Regions from separate parts of the Rhizobium sp. N122 genome, predicted to be linked through region 1. Evidence: riboswitches for the same ligand, from Rfam matches in the RefSeq annotation. Region 1 holds a riboswitch; the other holds the start of a gene.
What was found. A riboswitch is a leader RNA that binds a small molecule or an ion and turns the genes downstream of it on or off. The one in region 1 is predicted to bind FMN.

Region 1 (7,537 bases):
TGATGCCGCCCTTCGTCATCATCGACACCGAGGCGGAGAAACCGGCGATCGGGTGATCCGTCAATGGTGTGGTGATGCTGACGACGCTGCCGCCGGATTTCTGGGCGAGCATCTGCCCGACGACCAGTTGGGTCAGGTGAATGAAGCCTTCGAGATTGGTCGAGGACAGCTGCCTGAAGTCGGTCATCGTGAAATCGACGAACGGTTTGGCCAAGAAAATCCCGGCATTGTTGACGAGCGCGTCGATCGCGCCGAACCGGTCGATTGCCGTCTGCGCTACCCGCGCGGCGGTTTCGGCGTCGCCGATGTCGCCGTCGACGAGTGCGAGCCGGTCCGACGCCTGCAAGGCGTCCGAGGCGCTGACCTGACGCGAGGTGGCGACGACGTTATAGCCCCGCTCGATGAAGGCGTTGACGAGCCCGGCTCCGATACCCTGGGACGCGCCCGTGACGATGACAGTCTTTCCGGTAGTCATGTTGAACTCCATAGTTTGGCCGGGCCACGCGGGCCTCACGAAGGCGGGGTCGCTCGGGATGGGGCTGCTGCGAATGCGCCTCCATCGAATTGTGATCGTTTTCGCCAGGTGAATATGGCGAAAACCCCATTCTTCGATTAGATGGAAATGTCTGGATTCTCTTTTGCACCCATGCAAAAATGGCTGCGTGGCAGACCTGAATGACATCGCGGTTTTCGTGAGGGTGGCGCAGTATGGCAGCTTCAGCCGCGCCGCCCATTCCCTCGGCATGCCGGTCTCGACCGTCAGCCGGAAGGTAACCTCGCTCGAAGAGCAGCTCGGCGTGACGCTCATTCAGAGGACGACGCGCAAGCTCAGCCTCACCGCGCAGGGCCGGGCCTATTACGACAGGTGCAGCGAACCGCTCGCCCATCTCATCGACGCCGAGCAGGCGCTGACGGAAACACAGAGAAAGCCGGAAGGCCTGTTGAAGATCTCCGTGCCGGTCATCTTCGGCCAGGAGGTCTTTTACGAATTCGTCTCGTCCTTCCTGAAGGCCTATCCCGAGATCCAGGTCGATCTCTTCGTCACCAACCTGTTTCTCGATCTGATCGCCGAGAATATCGATCTCGCCATCCGCTTCGGTGAACTCAAGGATTCCTCCATCGTCGCGCAGCGGCTCGGGAAAAGCGTGCGCTATCTGGTTGCCGCGCCGGACTATCTGAAGGGCAGGACGCTTCCATCAAGGCCCGATGACCTGAAAGAGCATCAATGCGTGCTTTTGAACGGCCGCAACGGCGAAGCGGAGTGGCAGCTTGTCAGCGGTGGCACGCTGGTTCGCCAGCAGGTTTCGGGGCCGGTCTCGAGCCGCGATTTCGAAGCGGTGAGCGCCTTCACCTACCGTGGACATGGCATCGGTCTGCTGCCTTCCACCTATTGCGACGATAAGATCAGAAGCGGCGATCTCATCCGGCTGCTGCCCGACTGGTCGTCCGAGGAAATTTTCGTCCATGCCGTCTATCCCACACGCCGCTTCATGCCCGCCAGGCTGCAGGTCTTCCTCGACGCGCTGAAAGCATGGAAAACCCCCTTGTGGCTTCCGCTGCATTGAGCAACTTCATCACCGAAAATTGAAGCCGCGCGCGTGGCGGTGCGTCCTTCCTCGATCAAGCTGTGTTAGAGTTGCCGGGCTTGGATGGCGTGGGGATTGACCGATGCTGACAACAGTTGCGGTGCTTATGGGTCTTTCCGGCCTCGTCCCTGCAGCGCAGGCCGGCGCAAACGAGGTCGACGTCAGCCTCGTGCTTGCTGTCGACACCTCGCGGTCGATGGATTTCGAGGAGATCGGCATTCAGCGCGAGGGGTATGTCGAGGCGCTCAAGCATAAGGAATTCATCGATGCGGTGAAGGGCGGCTTGACCGGCCGCATCGCCATCAGCTATTTCGAATGGGCAGGCTATGTCGTCCAGGATTCGGTGATCGATTGGCAGGTGATCGAAACGGAAGAGGACGCGATCGCCTTTGCCGGCAAGCTCGAAGCCCGGCCGATCGCCACGCAGCGGCGCACATCGATCTCCACCGCCATCGCCCAAGGCGCCAGCATGATCATCGCTGGTCCCTTCCGGGGCCGGCGGGAGGTGATCGACGTCTCCGGCGACGGCCCGAACAATTCCGGCAATCCCGTGACGCCAGCCCGCGACAGGGCCGTGGAAGCGGGCATGGTCATCAACGGCCTCGCCATCATGCTGCGGCCTTCCGATGCGCCCGACGGGCTCGACAAATATTACGCCGATTGCGTCATCGGCGGCCCCGGCGCCTTCGTGCTGCCGGTCCACAAGATCGAGGATTTCGCCGTTGCCGTGCGCCGCAAGCTGGTGCTTGAAATCAGCGGCCTTTCGCCGCCGGCGACGGTGCGGGAGATAGCGGGGGATGCGCCCGTGACGGATTGCCTGGTTGGCGAGAAACAGTGGCGGGATTTTTTCGAGCGGTGACGGGTTTTTTTGCCATCACTTTCGCTCGGGGTGACGCGAGAGACAATGAAAGACGTGCTGTGTGGCCCCCTCATCTGCCTGCCGGCATCTTCTCCCCGCTGGGGAGAAGGGGGCAAGCCGGACGACCTTCATTCGCAAGCTGAGGTTTCAAGGGAGGCGAGGCGCCGCCGCGATTCCGCTTCTCCCCTCGGGGAGAAGATGCCGGCAGGCAGATGAGGGGGCCACACTGCACGTCCTCCATTGTCCTTCGCCTCGCCTTGAGCGGCAAGCGAAAGGCAAGCGGATTGCATCATTATCAAGAGGGAACACAGACGCGACGAGCGTCTGCGTCCCTCTACCGCCATCTATAACGGCAGTTCCCGGCCGGCCCGTTCGCTGACCATGTATTCGGCGTACCAGTCCGGCCAGTTCTCGTCGTGCTTGCCACCGTTGCGCTTTTCGTGTTCGCCGTGGGCGGTGGCCGCGCGGCGCAGTGCTGATGCAAGGTCGCTCGAGGTCGCAAAGGCTGTCTCGTCGGCGTCGATGCGTCCGGGCAGGCGCTCCGTGACTTCCTGGAACAGCCAGCCATTGCCGTCGGGATCCTTGAACGAGGCGAAGGAGCGATAGCTGCGGTGTTCGGGATCGCGGCCGGCGAGCCTGAGCCGTCCGAAGAGATAGGGTTCGTCTCTGCCGGCATAGACGCCTGATGCGTCATGGAACACGTCGCTGACCTCGACGCCGCGGGCAATGAGATCGCGGCGGGCGGCCTCGATGTCGGAGACGACGAGGTAGAGCCCCTGGGCGGAGCCGGGCTCTGCGGCGGTGATGTTCTGGCCGAAGATGATCGCGCAGCCGGAGCCGGGCGGAGTAAACTGGATCACCCGGAAATCGGCGTCATTGGCGAAATCGGCGTCGAGCCGCCAGCCGAGGCCGTTGTAAAAACGTTTGGCGCGGTCGACGTCGGAAACGGGGATGACGACCACTTCGAGCTTGGTGTCGACCGGCCGTGTTTTCGGATTTGCCATAGGGGGTTCACTGCGCATTGCATTGCTCATCTTCAGCTCCTTGGGGTTCTGGATGCATTAAGAATGGCGATACATGTCGCGGTCGAGTGGATCACAGCGCGGCGGGGGCGTCGAATCAATTATTCTGTCGTAACCGACCTGATGAAGACGGCGGGATCGGTCCCGCCGCCTCGGTTCCGAGGAACCGTCTTACGCGGCAAGAGCGGCGCGTGTCTTCCCGATGGTGAGCGCGGCCTTTGCGGCCTCCCGCCCTTTCTCGATGAAGTGCGCGCGGTAGATCTGCTTATGGTGGTCGGTTTCCTGATACTGATGCGGCGTTAGCGAAACAGACAGCACCGGCACGCCGGTATCCATGCCGGCGCGCATCAGCCCGTCGACCACGGCCTGGGCGACGAATTCGTGGCGGTAAATTCCGCCGTCAACGACGAAAGCGGCCGCAACGACGGCGCCATAGCGGCCGGTTGCGGCAAGATCACGGGAAAGCAGCGGCATCTCGAATGCGCCGGGAACATCGAACACATCGACCTGTTCGGGCGGCACGAGCTGATAGAAGCCCTCAAGGGCGCGGTCGACGATGTCGGCGTGCCAGCTGGCTTTGATAAAGGCGTAGCGGGTGGGTGTCATGGTAATCTCCTTTGGCGAACAGACACATCACCCAAGGCGATCACGAACGTCCCCGACAGCCGCAAGGGCGGTGGGAACGCGCGTTCTCTTTCATCCGGACTATGACCGTCGGCTCAGGCATCTCACCTGATCTGCTGACCCTTCCTTAGAAGGCGCTCGCGGGCTCGCAATCGAAACTGCATACCGCCGGTAGGGACTTTCACCCCGCCCTGAGAACGGCGGGGACAATAGGGGGAAGGTGGCCGGCTGGCAATAGGGTGAAATGCTTTCATTGTGGTGTGGGAATGGGAATGGCGCGAGTGGCCCGAAGGGCAAGGCAGTTGAGGGGGCGAGCGACGACAGGAGCGAGTGCATTGGGCGCACGCGAAGGGCACGGTGACGAGCCAGCGTCGGAGGGAATGTCTCCATCGCCCTTGCTGAATGTGCACTTTTGCCTACATGCTTCCGATGAGGACACCCCGTCAAAACAGCAGCGCGCCGTTCCCGCGCAAGGCGAGGGAAGACCATAGCAAACCATGGGAGAGAGATATGCAAGAGCCCCTCGTCGTTCACCGCGAGGCGCATATCGCGGCGCCGCCGGCCGCAGTGTTTGCGTTGATGACCGACCCGGAAAAGATCCTGCGCTGGATGGGAACGGAGGCTCAGGTCGAGCCGCAGCCGGGCGGGCTCTATCTCGTCAACGTCACCGGCGCCCGCTTTGCGCGCGGCTCGTTTCGCGAAGTGGTGCCGGTTCATCGCCTTGCCTACAGCTTCGGCTGGGACGGCAGCGAGGTGGTGCCGCCGGGGTCGAGCCTGGTCGAGATCGACCTGATCGAGCAGGGAGGCGGAACACTGCTGCGGCTCACCCATAGCGGCCTGCCGAGCGCCGATCAATGCGCCGGCCATGCGGAAGGCTGGGCGCATTACCTCGGGCGGCTGATCGAGGTCGCCGCCGGGCGTGACCCGGGTCCCGACTCATTTTCTGGCAGAACATGAACGGTTTTTGCAGGCCGGAGGCTTGTCCCGAAGCGGTTGCCGTTGCGGGAAAACGGCTGGCCGGCGCTACGATCGGCCGTCCGAAAGCGCTTCTTTTTTGCCCGCAAACATGAACGCGCAATTCATCTCCAGTTCAATTTGGCCGCCCTAGGGTGAGGGCGGCTGGATGAAATGGAGTTTCCGATGAAGGCACTTTCTATCGCGGCTGCCTTGCTCGCTGGCAGCCTTTCGATCGGCACAGCTGAGGCGATGCCGATGGGGACAATCAATGTCCAGAGCAATGTCACAAGCGATGTTACAAAGGTCGACTATGCGTGCGGCCGCGGCTGGCATCTGACCCGCTGGGGCGAATGCCGGCGAAACTGGCGACGCCCGCCGCCGGTGGCCTTCTACGGCGGTCCGCCCCGCTGGGGCTGGGAGCGGCGTCACCGGGATTGGGATGGTCCGCGCTGGCGCGATGAGCGGCGCGGCGAGTATCGCCGCCGCTGGCGGGATGACTATTAAGCTCGCAGTCAGAGACAGATCGATGGGGCCGGCGCAATCTTCGCCGGCCCTTTTTATCGACGTTTCTTCGGCGCCTTGGCGTCAGACCGTGCTGACGCGCCAGTGTTGGCTGTCGATCAGTTCTTCGAGTTCGACAGGATCCTTGACGCCGAATTCATACCATTCGACGAGTTCCTTCGCCTTGCGGCTGCTCTCCTCTGCGGTCAGCTCGACCTGATATCTTTCGCACCACCGCCGAAGGATCGACGTCAGCAGCCTCATGTCATTGCCATCCAGCGGATCTTTCGGCCAGAATATCGTGCCCATCGTACCCCTCAATCACACGATGATGAACGGCGCATAATGAAAGCAAAACTGCGCAAGTTTAAAGTGTTATTTTCTGTTTTGCGCCGTGATGGAATTCCCGACCGGAAGAGGGCCGCGGGAGGCGTTCTTGCTGATGTCCCGGAGCGATGTCATGTTAGGGCATGGATCTGCCGTCTCCCCTTGCCTGGCTGGTTGACGAGGCCGCGGCCTCGCCCGGTCCCGAACGGTTTCTGGCCGAGCTCGGGCGACGGCTGTTGGCGGACGGCCTGCCGCTATCGGGCGGCGCGCTGACGCTCTCGGTGCCGCATCCGATCATCGCGCGGCGCACCTGGCTGTGGCGGGCCGAGACCGGGGCCGTCATCGAGGCGCTGGCCTTTGCTGCGGCTCCGCAGAACGAGGCCGGGCGCGAGTGGCTGGCCGGGCTCGGGCCGGTGTGGGAGGAGAGGATCGGGCCTGCAAGGGATAATCAGGCGTCGGACTGCCCGCTGCTCGGCTGGGCGGGGGGAGCCGGCGGGGCAGGGCGTAGCGCATTCGGCCCGGCCGAAATCGGCCTGCTGCGCGAGGTCGCGCGTTTTGCTGCAGCACCGCTCGCCGCACTCGCTGCGCGGGAGGCGCGGTCCGCGCTGCTCGAGGCCTATCTCGGCCGGCGCAGTGCGGCCCGGGTGCAGGCCGGCGCGCTTGCCCGCGGCACCGGCGAGACCATCCGCGCCGCTCTTCTCTGTGCCGATCTGCGCGACTTCACCGCGCTGTCCGAGGCGACCGAACCGCACGCGATGATCGCGACCCTCGACGCCTATTTCGACCGCGTCGCCGGCGCCGTGCACGCCTTTGGCGGCGAGGTGCTGAAATTCATCGGCGACGGTGTGCTCGCGATCTTTCCGGTGGCGGCTGCGGCAGGCGAGGCCCAGGGGGATCGTGAGGCCTGCGAGGCAGCATTGCGGGCGGTCGCCGCCAGCCGTGCCGGCATGGTTCATCTTGATCAGCTGCGCCAGGCGCAGGGGCTGGCGGCGCTGCCGTTCGGGGCGGCGCTGCATTTCGGCGAGATCCTCTGGGGCAATATCGGCGCTGCCGACCGGCTGGACTTCACCGCCATCGGCCCGGCGGTCAATCTGGTCAGCCGCCTGGAAGGGCTCTGCAAACCGCTCGGCCGAACTGTGCTGATCTCCGGCGCGGTGGCGGCGAACACGGCGACGACGCTGACGCCGCTCGGAGAGCACAGCTTGCGCGGCATCGCCGATCCTTGCGCGGTCTTCACCTTGCGGGAGGATTGAGCCCAAGAGGGTGCTTCTCAGAAAACGCGCAAAAGAATCATGATTGTGAAACTCCGCTTTTTTGGCTAAAGCCTCTGCGCACGAGAGGGGAGTTTTCAGACATGACTCGATACGCACCTAGATTTTTCTCCATCCTGGGACTGTCCGCGATGCTGGCGGCGGGGGCGGCGCATGCTGAAGACAAAAAGGTCTCGATCGTCGACGACCGCGGCGTCATCGTAGATGATCGCGGCGTGACCGTCGACGTCCCGGCGCAGCCGAAGCGCATTGCCTCGATTTCCTATTTCGCCGATGACGTCGGGCTGGCGCTCGGCATCAAGCCGGTTGCCAGCACCTATATGACGGCTGGCCGCGAGCCGGACTTCCTGCTCGGCCTGACGGCCGGGATGAAGCAGATCGGCCAGCGTG
Region 2 (7,537 bases), on a different contig from region 1:
CGAGACCTTTGCCGGCGTGCCCTTCGAGGTCGGCCTGCAGGCGGTGGAAGAGGTGCGCAGGCTGGTGCCCGCAGGCGCCACCATGGCGGCCTTCGCGCTGCGCTGGATCCTGATGACCGACGCCGTCACCGTCGTCATCCCCGGTGCCCGCAATGGCGAGCAGGCCAGAGCCAACGCGGCCGCCGCCGATCTGGCGCCGCTTGCGGCCGATGTCATGGCGGCGACGCGCGAGATCTACGAGCGGCTGATCGCGCCGCATGTGCATCAACGTTGGTAGGGTGCGGCTGCTTGTTTTTGAGGGCTGCGGCACGACGGAGAGCCGCCCCTCATCCGCCTGCCGGCACCTTCTCCCTGTAAACGGGGCGAAGGGGATATGCCGCGACCTCTCGGTTCCCCTCCTACCTCTCGCAAGGCACGTCCCCTCTCCCCGTTTTTCACGGGAGAGGGTTAGGGTGAGGGGCTTTTCCCCCTCTGTCGCGTCTCAGTTCGTGGCGCTCAGCTCCACCGGGAAGAACAGCGTCTCGCCTGAGGAGTCGCTGACGCCGTCATTGTCGGTGACGGCGTAGGGCTTGCCTGAGGCGTCGAAGGTGAAGCCTTCGAGCTTGTCGAGCACGTAACCGTTGGTCGCGCTCTTGAGTTCGCCGAGGAAGTCGTGGGCTTCGGTCTTCTTGACCACCGGCAGTTCGCCGCCGAGCTTGGCGGGCTTCAGCTCCGAGATCGCCACCTTGTAGAGCTTTTTCAGCTTCGCGGCATCGCCGACGAGGCTGTCGCGCTCGATGATGTAGACGCTGTCGCCCTGCGCCGAAATCTCCGACAGGCCGACCCAGCCGCTTTCCGTCTTGTTGAGCGGATAGCGCACGGCGCCCCATTCCTTCTTCTTCGGATTGTAGGAGACGAGCTTGACGAAGCCCTTCTCGTCGTCAGCCCACTCACGCTGCAACGCCATCCAGAGCGTGGTGTCGTCGCCGGTGCCGACAATGGTCACGCCTTCGAAGCCGAAGCGGATTTCGTTGGCGGCGAGTTCCTTCGGCAAAGCGATCTCGGCCTTGATGTCGCCCTTGGCGTTGACGTTGTAGAGGGCGTGCGGGACGAGGCGCTCGCTGTAGCCTTCCGAGGCCAGCCAGAACGAGCCGTCGGCAGCCACTGCGATGCCTTCGATGTCGAGCTTCTGGGCCGGGGCGCCGTCACGCTTGACGATCAGAGCGTCGGTGATGACGGCCGGCTTCTTGCTGGCGTCGATCGTGTAGATCGTCGGCTGCGCGCCGAGAACGCTGTCGCTGACGGCATAGAGCATGCCCGGCTTGCCCGGCACGGCGGCGAGGCCCGAAAGGGCTGCAAAGCCGATCGGATTGCCGTCCTTTTCGGCGGAGACGATCTGCGGATAGGCTTTTTCACCTTCCGAGCGCTGGTAGATCATCACATGCGAGCGCGCGCCGCCGTCCTTGCCGAGGTCGAGTTCGTTGGCGGTCGCCAGCAGATTGCGCTGGGGAATAGCGACCGCGCCTTCCGGCGAAATGCCCGACGGCAGCAGTTGCACGAGTTCGGGATCGGTGCCGGTATCCTTATAGACGCCGACGACCGAGGCACGCTCGGCAAGCAGGAAGAAATACTGCTCATCGCCGAATTTTGCCGCTTCGAGGCCTTCCGGCTCGACGCCCTTCGATCCCGAACGGCTTTCCGGATAGTGGCCGATATGAGCGACGGCGCGTTCGAAGGATGCACCCGATTCGTAGAGAAGCTTGCCCGTCTTGTCGAAGATGGTGAAACCGCGCGAGCCACCCTGGTAATCACCTTCATTGGCGACGACGAGGCGGTTGTCGTCCAGCCATTTCACGGCGTCGGGCTCGCGCGGCACGTCCTTCAATTCGCCGGTGAATTTCAGGGCGCCGTCCCGCTTGGTGTCGATGCCGGCGAGATCGACGCTGCCGGCAGAGAAATGCGTTTTCACCTGAGCGGTGTTGGCGTCGATGATGACGATCTCGTTGTTTTCCTGCAGCGTCAGGGCGATCTCGTTCTGGCCGTTGAAGGCGACGAATTCCGGCTCCGGATCTTCAGGGGCAACGCCCGCGAGACCGGTCAGCGTCACGTGCTTGATGGTGCCGCAATCGACCGTGCCGTTCTGGACCTGGAAGACAACCAGATCGCCGGCCGGCATCTGCGGGATCTTGCCGTCGTTGACCTCTTCGTCACGCTCGTTTTCGATCGCGATGGCGCCGAGCGTCTTGTCCTTGTTCAGCGCGATCGAATCCGGCTGGCCGCCGAGATCGCAGCTGTTTTCGATCTTCTTCGTCGCCACGTCGACGATCGCCAGACGGCCCGAGGGCTTGGCCTTGCTTTCGGAGGTGTTGACGGCGACCAGGGCCTTGCCGGCGCTCGAGGTGACCGATGTCGGCTCGCCGTCCATCATCAGCGCGCCGCCTGATTTCGGGGCCTTGGCATCGGTGATGTCGATGAAGCCGATCGCGCCGAGCGGGCTGTCGCTATAGATCAGCGTGTTGCCGTCATCGGTCGCGGTGATGATTTCGGCAGAGGTCGGCGAAAGCTTGTCCTTGTCACCAGGCAGGTTCTGCGCGACCGGGAAGGACGCCATGCGGTTGAAGACCGGCTCGGCGGCGGCCGGAAAGGCAACGGAAGCGAGAAGCACGGCAGCAAGTGCTGCCTTGCGCGATGAAATTGTCATGAAAATCCCCCATGTGTCGAATAGTCGAAACATGGGTTTTCTGCGGGATTGCCATGACAGCGACATGACAACCCGCGACATTTCACGTGGTTTGCGTCACGCCGCCCTTTTCCCGGCGCATCTCGTTGCGCATGATGAAAAGCGACGCGGCAAGAATGAGGGCGGCTCCGAGCCAAAGGTAACCGGCCGGCGCATAACCGAAGAACAGCCAGCCTGCCAGCACATTCAGCGGCAGCTTCAGATCGTCGAAGGGCTGCACATAGGCGGCGTCGGCACTGGCATAGGCGAGCGTCAGCAGATATTGCGCCACGACCGTCAGCAGGCCGGCCAGCAGGAAGAGAGCAAGTGCGGTGCCTGTCGGCACGGCAAAGCCCGCCGCCAGCGCCAGGCCGCCGTTGATCGGCGTCAGCAGCACCAACAGCCAGACGGTGATCGTCTCGGGCTTTTCAATGCCGGTCAGGCTCTTGGTGATCAGCGAGGAGGCGCCCCAGAGCAGCGCCGAGAGCACCGGCAGCAGGGCTGCCCAGGTGAAGCTGTCGGACCATGGCTGCAGGATGATCATCGCGCCGGCAAAGCCGACACCGGTCGCCGCCCACCGGGCTGGACCGACACGTTCACCGAGGAACAGGCGGGCGCCGAGAATGATGAAGAAGGGCGAGGTCATGACGAGGGCGATCGCCTGCCAGATCGGCACCGACGCAAGGCCGGAAATCCAGGCCTCGACGCCGAGCGCGGCAAAGATCACGCGCACGAGATGCCGCCAGGGATATTCGGTGCGCATTGCCGAAAGGCCTGATTTGCGCAGGAAGGGCAAGGAGAACAGAAAGGCGAAGGCATATTGCCAGAAGGCCGCGGAGGCCGGGGGAAAGGCGAGCTTCATCGTCAGCCACTGGGTGACGACGTTGAGGAGCGAGAAGACCACGCCTCCAAGCACCATGAAAGCTGCGCCGGCAAAGGCGCGCGACTGCGAGACTGCAAGGGATTTCTGATTCATGTCTTTCATCCGAAATCAGGGACCAACATAAATCAGGACGCAACGAGCGACAGCACGCTGACGCTGGCAGTCCCCTGCCCCGCACGCGGCCATGCTCATCCTCTTCCATCCGGACTTTGACCGTCGGCTCCGGAACCGCACCGGATCTGCTGACCCCTCCCAAGCGTCGGCTTGGGAAAGCGCTCGCGGGCTCGGGCCGCAGCCCTTACCGCCGGTGGGGAGTTTCACCCCGCCCTGAGAACAGCTCTGTCGTAGAACAAAGGGCCGCATGCGGCAAGCGGCGAAAGCAAAAGGGGTCCGGCAAAGCCGAACCCCTTCCAAATCCTGCGCAGCCGGTCTCGTTTACGGCTGGCGGATAATCTCAGATCAGCCGTTGACGGCGTCCTTCAGGCCCTTGCCGGGCGTGAACTTCGGCACGTTGCGAGCCGGAATGTCGACTTCAGCGCCCGTCGACGGGTTGCGGCCCTTCGATGCGGCACGATGAGAAACGGTGAAGCTGCCGAACCCAGCGAGGCGGATGTCGCCCTTGTTCTTGAGTTCACCCTGGACAACGTCAAAAACCGCGTCAACAGCGGAAGCCGCGTCAGACTTCGTCAGTCCTGCCTTTTCGGCGACTGCGGACACGAGTTCATTCTTGTTCATGTTTCCACCCCTTTCTAAATGGTACGAAACGACTCAAAAGTAAGCTAGGCGCAGAATAGGTTTCATCAGGCCCGCCGGGAACCCAAAAGCCCTGCAAATCAAGGAAAAGCAAGCGTCTCCATGACGTTTTCACAAAAAAGGCTGGCGTTTTCGCCAGCCTTTTTCCGTCTTTTCAGCCAATGGGGCCTAAATGTGGCCAAGGCCACTCAATGCGCTATGGTCGCGCCCGTCTCATCAAGGCCTTCGACCGAGGTGATGACCGGCGTTTCCACCGTGCCGTCCCATTCGATCGGCTCCGGACGCCGGATCAGCGCATGCTTGATCACCTCGCCCATGCGGGATACCGGGATGATCTCCATGCTGTTCTTCACGTTATCCGGAATCTCTGCCAGGTCCTTGGCATTTTCCTCCGGAATCAGCACCTTCTTGATGCCGCCGCGAAGCGCTGCGAGCAGCTTTTCCTTGAGACCGCCGATCGGCAGCACACGGCCGCGAAGGGTGATTTCACCGGTCATGGCCACGTGCCTGTTCACCGGGATACCGGTCATGATCGAGACGATCGCGGTCGCCATGGCGACGCCGGCCGAGGGGCCGTCCTTCGGTGTCGCGCCTTCCGGCACGTGCACGTGGATGTCGCTCTTGTCGAAGCGCGGCGGCTCGATGCCGAAGTCGACAGCGCGCGAGCGGACATAGGAAGCCGCTGCCGAAATCGATTCCTTCATGACTTCCTTCAGATTGCCGGTAACCGTCATGCGGCCCTTGCCCGGCATCATCACGCCTTCGATGGTCAGCAGTTCGCCGCCGACTTCGGTCCAGGCCAGACCGGTGACAACGCCGACCTGATCCTCGCCCTCGGCTTCGCCATGGCGGAAGCGCGGGACGCCAAGATAGTCGGAGATGTTGGCAGCCGTCACATGCACGGACTTCGTCTTGCCCTTGATGATCTCGGTCACCGCCTTACGGGCGAGCTTCATCAGTTCGCGTTCGAAACTGCGCACACCGGCTTCACGGGTGTACTGCTGGCTGATCGCCATCAGGGCGTCGTCGCTGACCGAGAACTCTTCCGGCTGCAACGCATGTTCCTTGATGGCCTTCGGCAGCAGATGCCGCTTGGCGATCTCGCGCTTTTCATCTTCGGTATAGCCGGCGATACGGATGATCTCCATGCGGTCCATCAGTGGCGCCGGGATGTTCAGCGTATTCGCCGTCGTGATGAACATCACGTCCGACAAATCGTATTCGACTTCCAGGTAGTGGTCCATGAAGGTCGAGTTCTGCGCCGGATCGAGCACCTCGAGCAGCGCCGAAGACGGATCACCGCGATAGTCCTGGCCGAGCTTGTCGATCTCGTCGAGCAGGAAGAGCGGGTTGGACTTCTTGGCCTTCTTCATCGACTGGATGACCTTGCCGGGCATCGAGCCGATATAGGTGCGGCGGTGACCACGGATTTCGGCTTCGTCACGAACGCCGCCCAGCGCCATGCGGACATACTCGCGGCCGGTCGCCTTGGCGATCGACTGGGCGAGCGAGGTCTTGCCGACACCCGGAGGGCCGACGAGGCACAGGATCGGACCCTTGATCTTGGTGGCGCGGGCCTGCACGGCCAGATATTCGACAATGCGCTCCTTGACCTTGTCGAGACCGAAGTGATCGGCTTCGAGGATCTTCTCGGCATTGTTGAGATCGGCCTTGATCTTCGACTTCTTGCCCCAGGGAATGCCGAGCAGCCAATCCAGATAATTGCGCACGACGGTGGCCTCAGCCGACATCGGGCTCATCTGACGCAGCTTCTTCAGCTCGGCATCGGCCTTTTCACGGGCCTCCTTGGAGAGCTTGGTCTTGGCGATGCGCTCTTCCAGTTCGCTCATCTCGTCGCGGCCTTCCTCGCCGTCGCCGAGTTCCTTCTGGATCGCCTTCATCTGTTCGTTCAGGTAATATTCGCGCTGGGTCTTTTCCATCTGGCGCTTGACACGCGAACGGATGCGCTTCTCGACCTGCAGAACCGAGATCTCGCCTTCCATGAAGCCGAGGGCCTTTTCCAAGCGAGCCTTGACGCTGGTGGTTTCCAGCATCTCCTGCTTCTCGGTGATCTTGATCGACAGATGCGAAGCGACCGTATCGGCGAGCTTGGAATAGTCGTCGATCTGGCTGGCAGCGCCGACCACTTCGGGCGAAATCTTCTTGTTGAGCTTCACATAGCTCTCGAATTCGGAGACGACCGAACGCGACAAGGCTTCCAGTTCGACCGGATCGTCATGCGGCTCCTCAAGCACGTGGCCGAGCGCCTCATAGAAATCCTCGCGGCTGGTATAGGTGTCGATCTCGGCGCGGGCGCGGCCTTCGACCAGAACCTTGACGGTGCCGTCGGGCAGCTTCAGGAGCTGCAATACGTTCGCCACGGTGCCGACCTTGTGGATCGCGGATGGATCCGGATCGTCGTCACTGGCGTTGATCTGCGTCACGAGCATGATCTGCTTGTCGGAACCCATGACCTCTTCGAGCGCACGGATCGACTTTTCCCGTCCGACGAACAGCGGCACGATCATATGCGGGAAAACCACGATGTCGCGCAAAGGCAGAACAGGGTAGGCAGTGCTGCTCGCTACAGACGTTTTCTTCGTCATTTTTAAGTCCTTTCCATCGTCCCGTTGCCGGGCTCTCTGCGCGGCCGCTTGGGACCGGCCGGCACTCTCACTTGGGTCTACAAGTGGAGGTTCTGACTACGCTTTTCAAGCCACGCTAACGCCCGCGTTCCCCGGATGTGACAGCTTTGTTACAACGGAACGCCAACACTATGAAGCGCGTGGCTGGACCGGCGCTTACCACTTCCGACCGGCTAAAATACAAGCACCGGCAACAGGCTACGGAATCACGGCATCATTGCCAAGCACTCTTTACTTGCGCAACATCGGCCCCTTCGCAACGTCGGCTAAGTCAATTCCGGTTCCCACCGGCAAAATACTAACAGTGCCTCGGATGGTTTTTCAAATAGAAAGGGGCCTGCCGATGGCAAGCCCCCAAAATAATCGTGCGAAAGCGCAAAGGTTACGCCGAAGCGTTGGCCTTTTCTTCCTGACGATCGGCATAGATGTAAAGCGGGCGGGACGAACCGCGCACCACTTCCTCGGAGATGACGACTTCGCGCACGCCTTCCAGCGTCGGCAGTTCGAACATCGTGTCGAGCAGGATCTTCTCCATGATCGAGCGAAGGCCGCGGGCGC

Region 2: another riboswitch for FMN. It lies ahead of ATY75_RS31830 (DMT family transporter); the one in region 1 lies ahead of ATY75_RS25885 (6,7-dimethyl-8-ribityllumazine synthase).

What each region holds. Positions count from the first base shown of each region.
Region 1 is NZ_LOKU01000045.1:223,786-231,322, forward strand. It holds gene ATY75_RS25865 (SDR family oxidoreductase) at 1-475, opposite strand, end outside; gene ATY75_RS25870 (LysR family transcriptional regulator) at 663-1,565, shown strand; gene ATY75_RS25875 (DUF1194 domain-containing protein) at 1,669-2,445, shown strand; gene ATY75_RS25880 (VOC family protein) at 2,790-3,479, opposite strand; gene ATY75_RS25885 (6,7-dimethyl-8-ribityllumazine synthase) at 3,639-4,073, opposite strand; FMN riboswitch at 4,152-4,294, opposite strand; gene ATY75_RS25890 (SRPBCC domain-containing protein) at 4,602-5,048, shown strand; gene ATY75_RS25895 (hypothetical protein) at 5,232-5,552, shown strand; gene ATY75_RS25900 (hypothetical protein) at 5,634-5,858, opposite strand; gene ATY75_RS25905 (adenylate/guanylate cyclase domain-containing protein) at 6,020-7,129, shown strand; gene ATY75_RS25910 (ABC transporter substrate-binding protein) at 7,231-7,537, shown strand, end outside.
Region 2 is NZ_LOKU01000078.1:110,903-118,439, reverse strand. It holds gene ATY75_RS31840 (aldo/keto reductase) at 1-277, shown strand, start outside; gene ATY75_RS31835 (esterase-like activity of phytase family protein) at 482-2,680, opposite strand; gene ATY75_RS31830 (DMT family transporter) at 2,763-3,674, opposite strand; FMN riboswitch at 3,768-3,920, opposite strand; gene hupB (DNA-binding protein HupB) at 4,041-4,316, opposite strand; gene lon (endopeptidase La) at 4,523-6,940, opposite strand; gene clpX (ATP-dependent Clp protease ATP-binding subunit ClpX) at 7,362-7,537, opposite strand, start outside.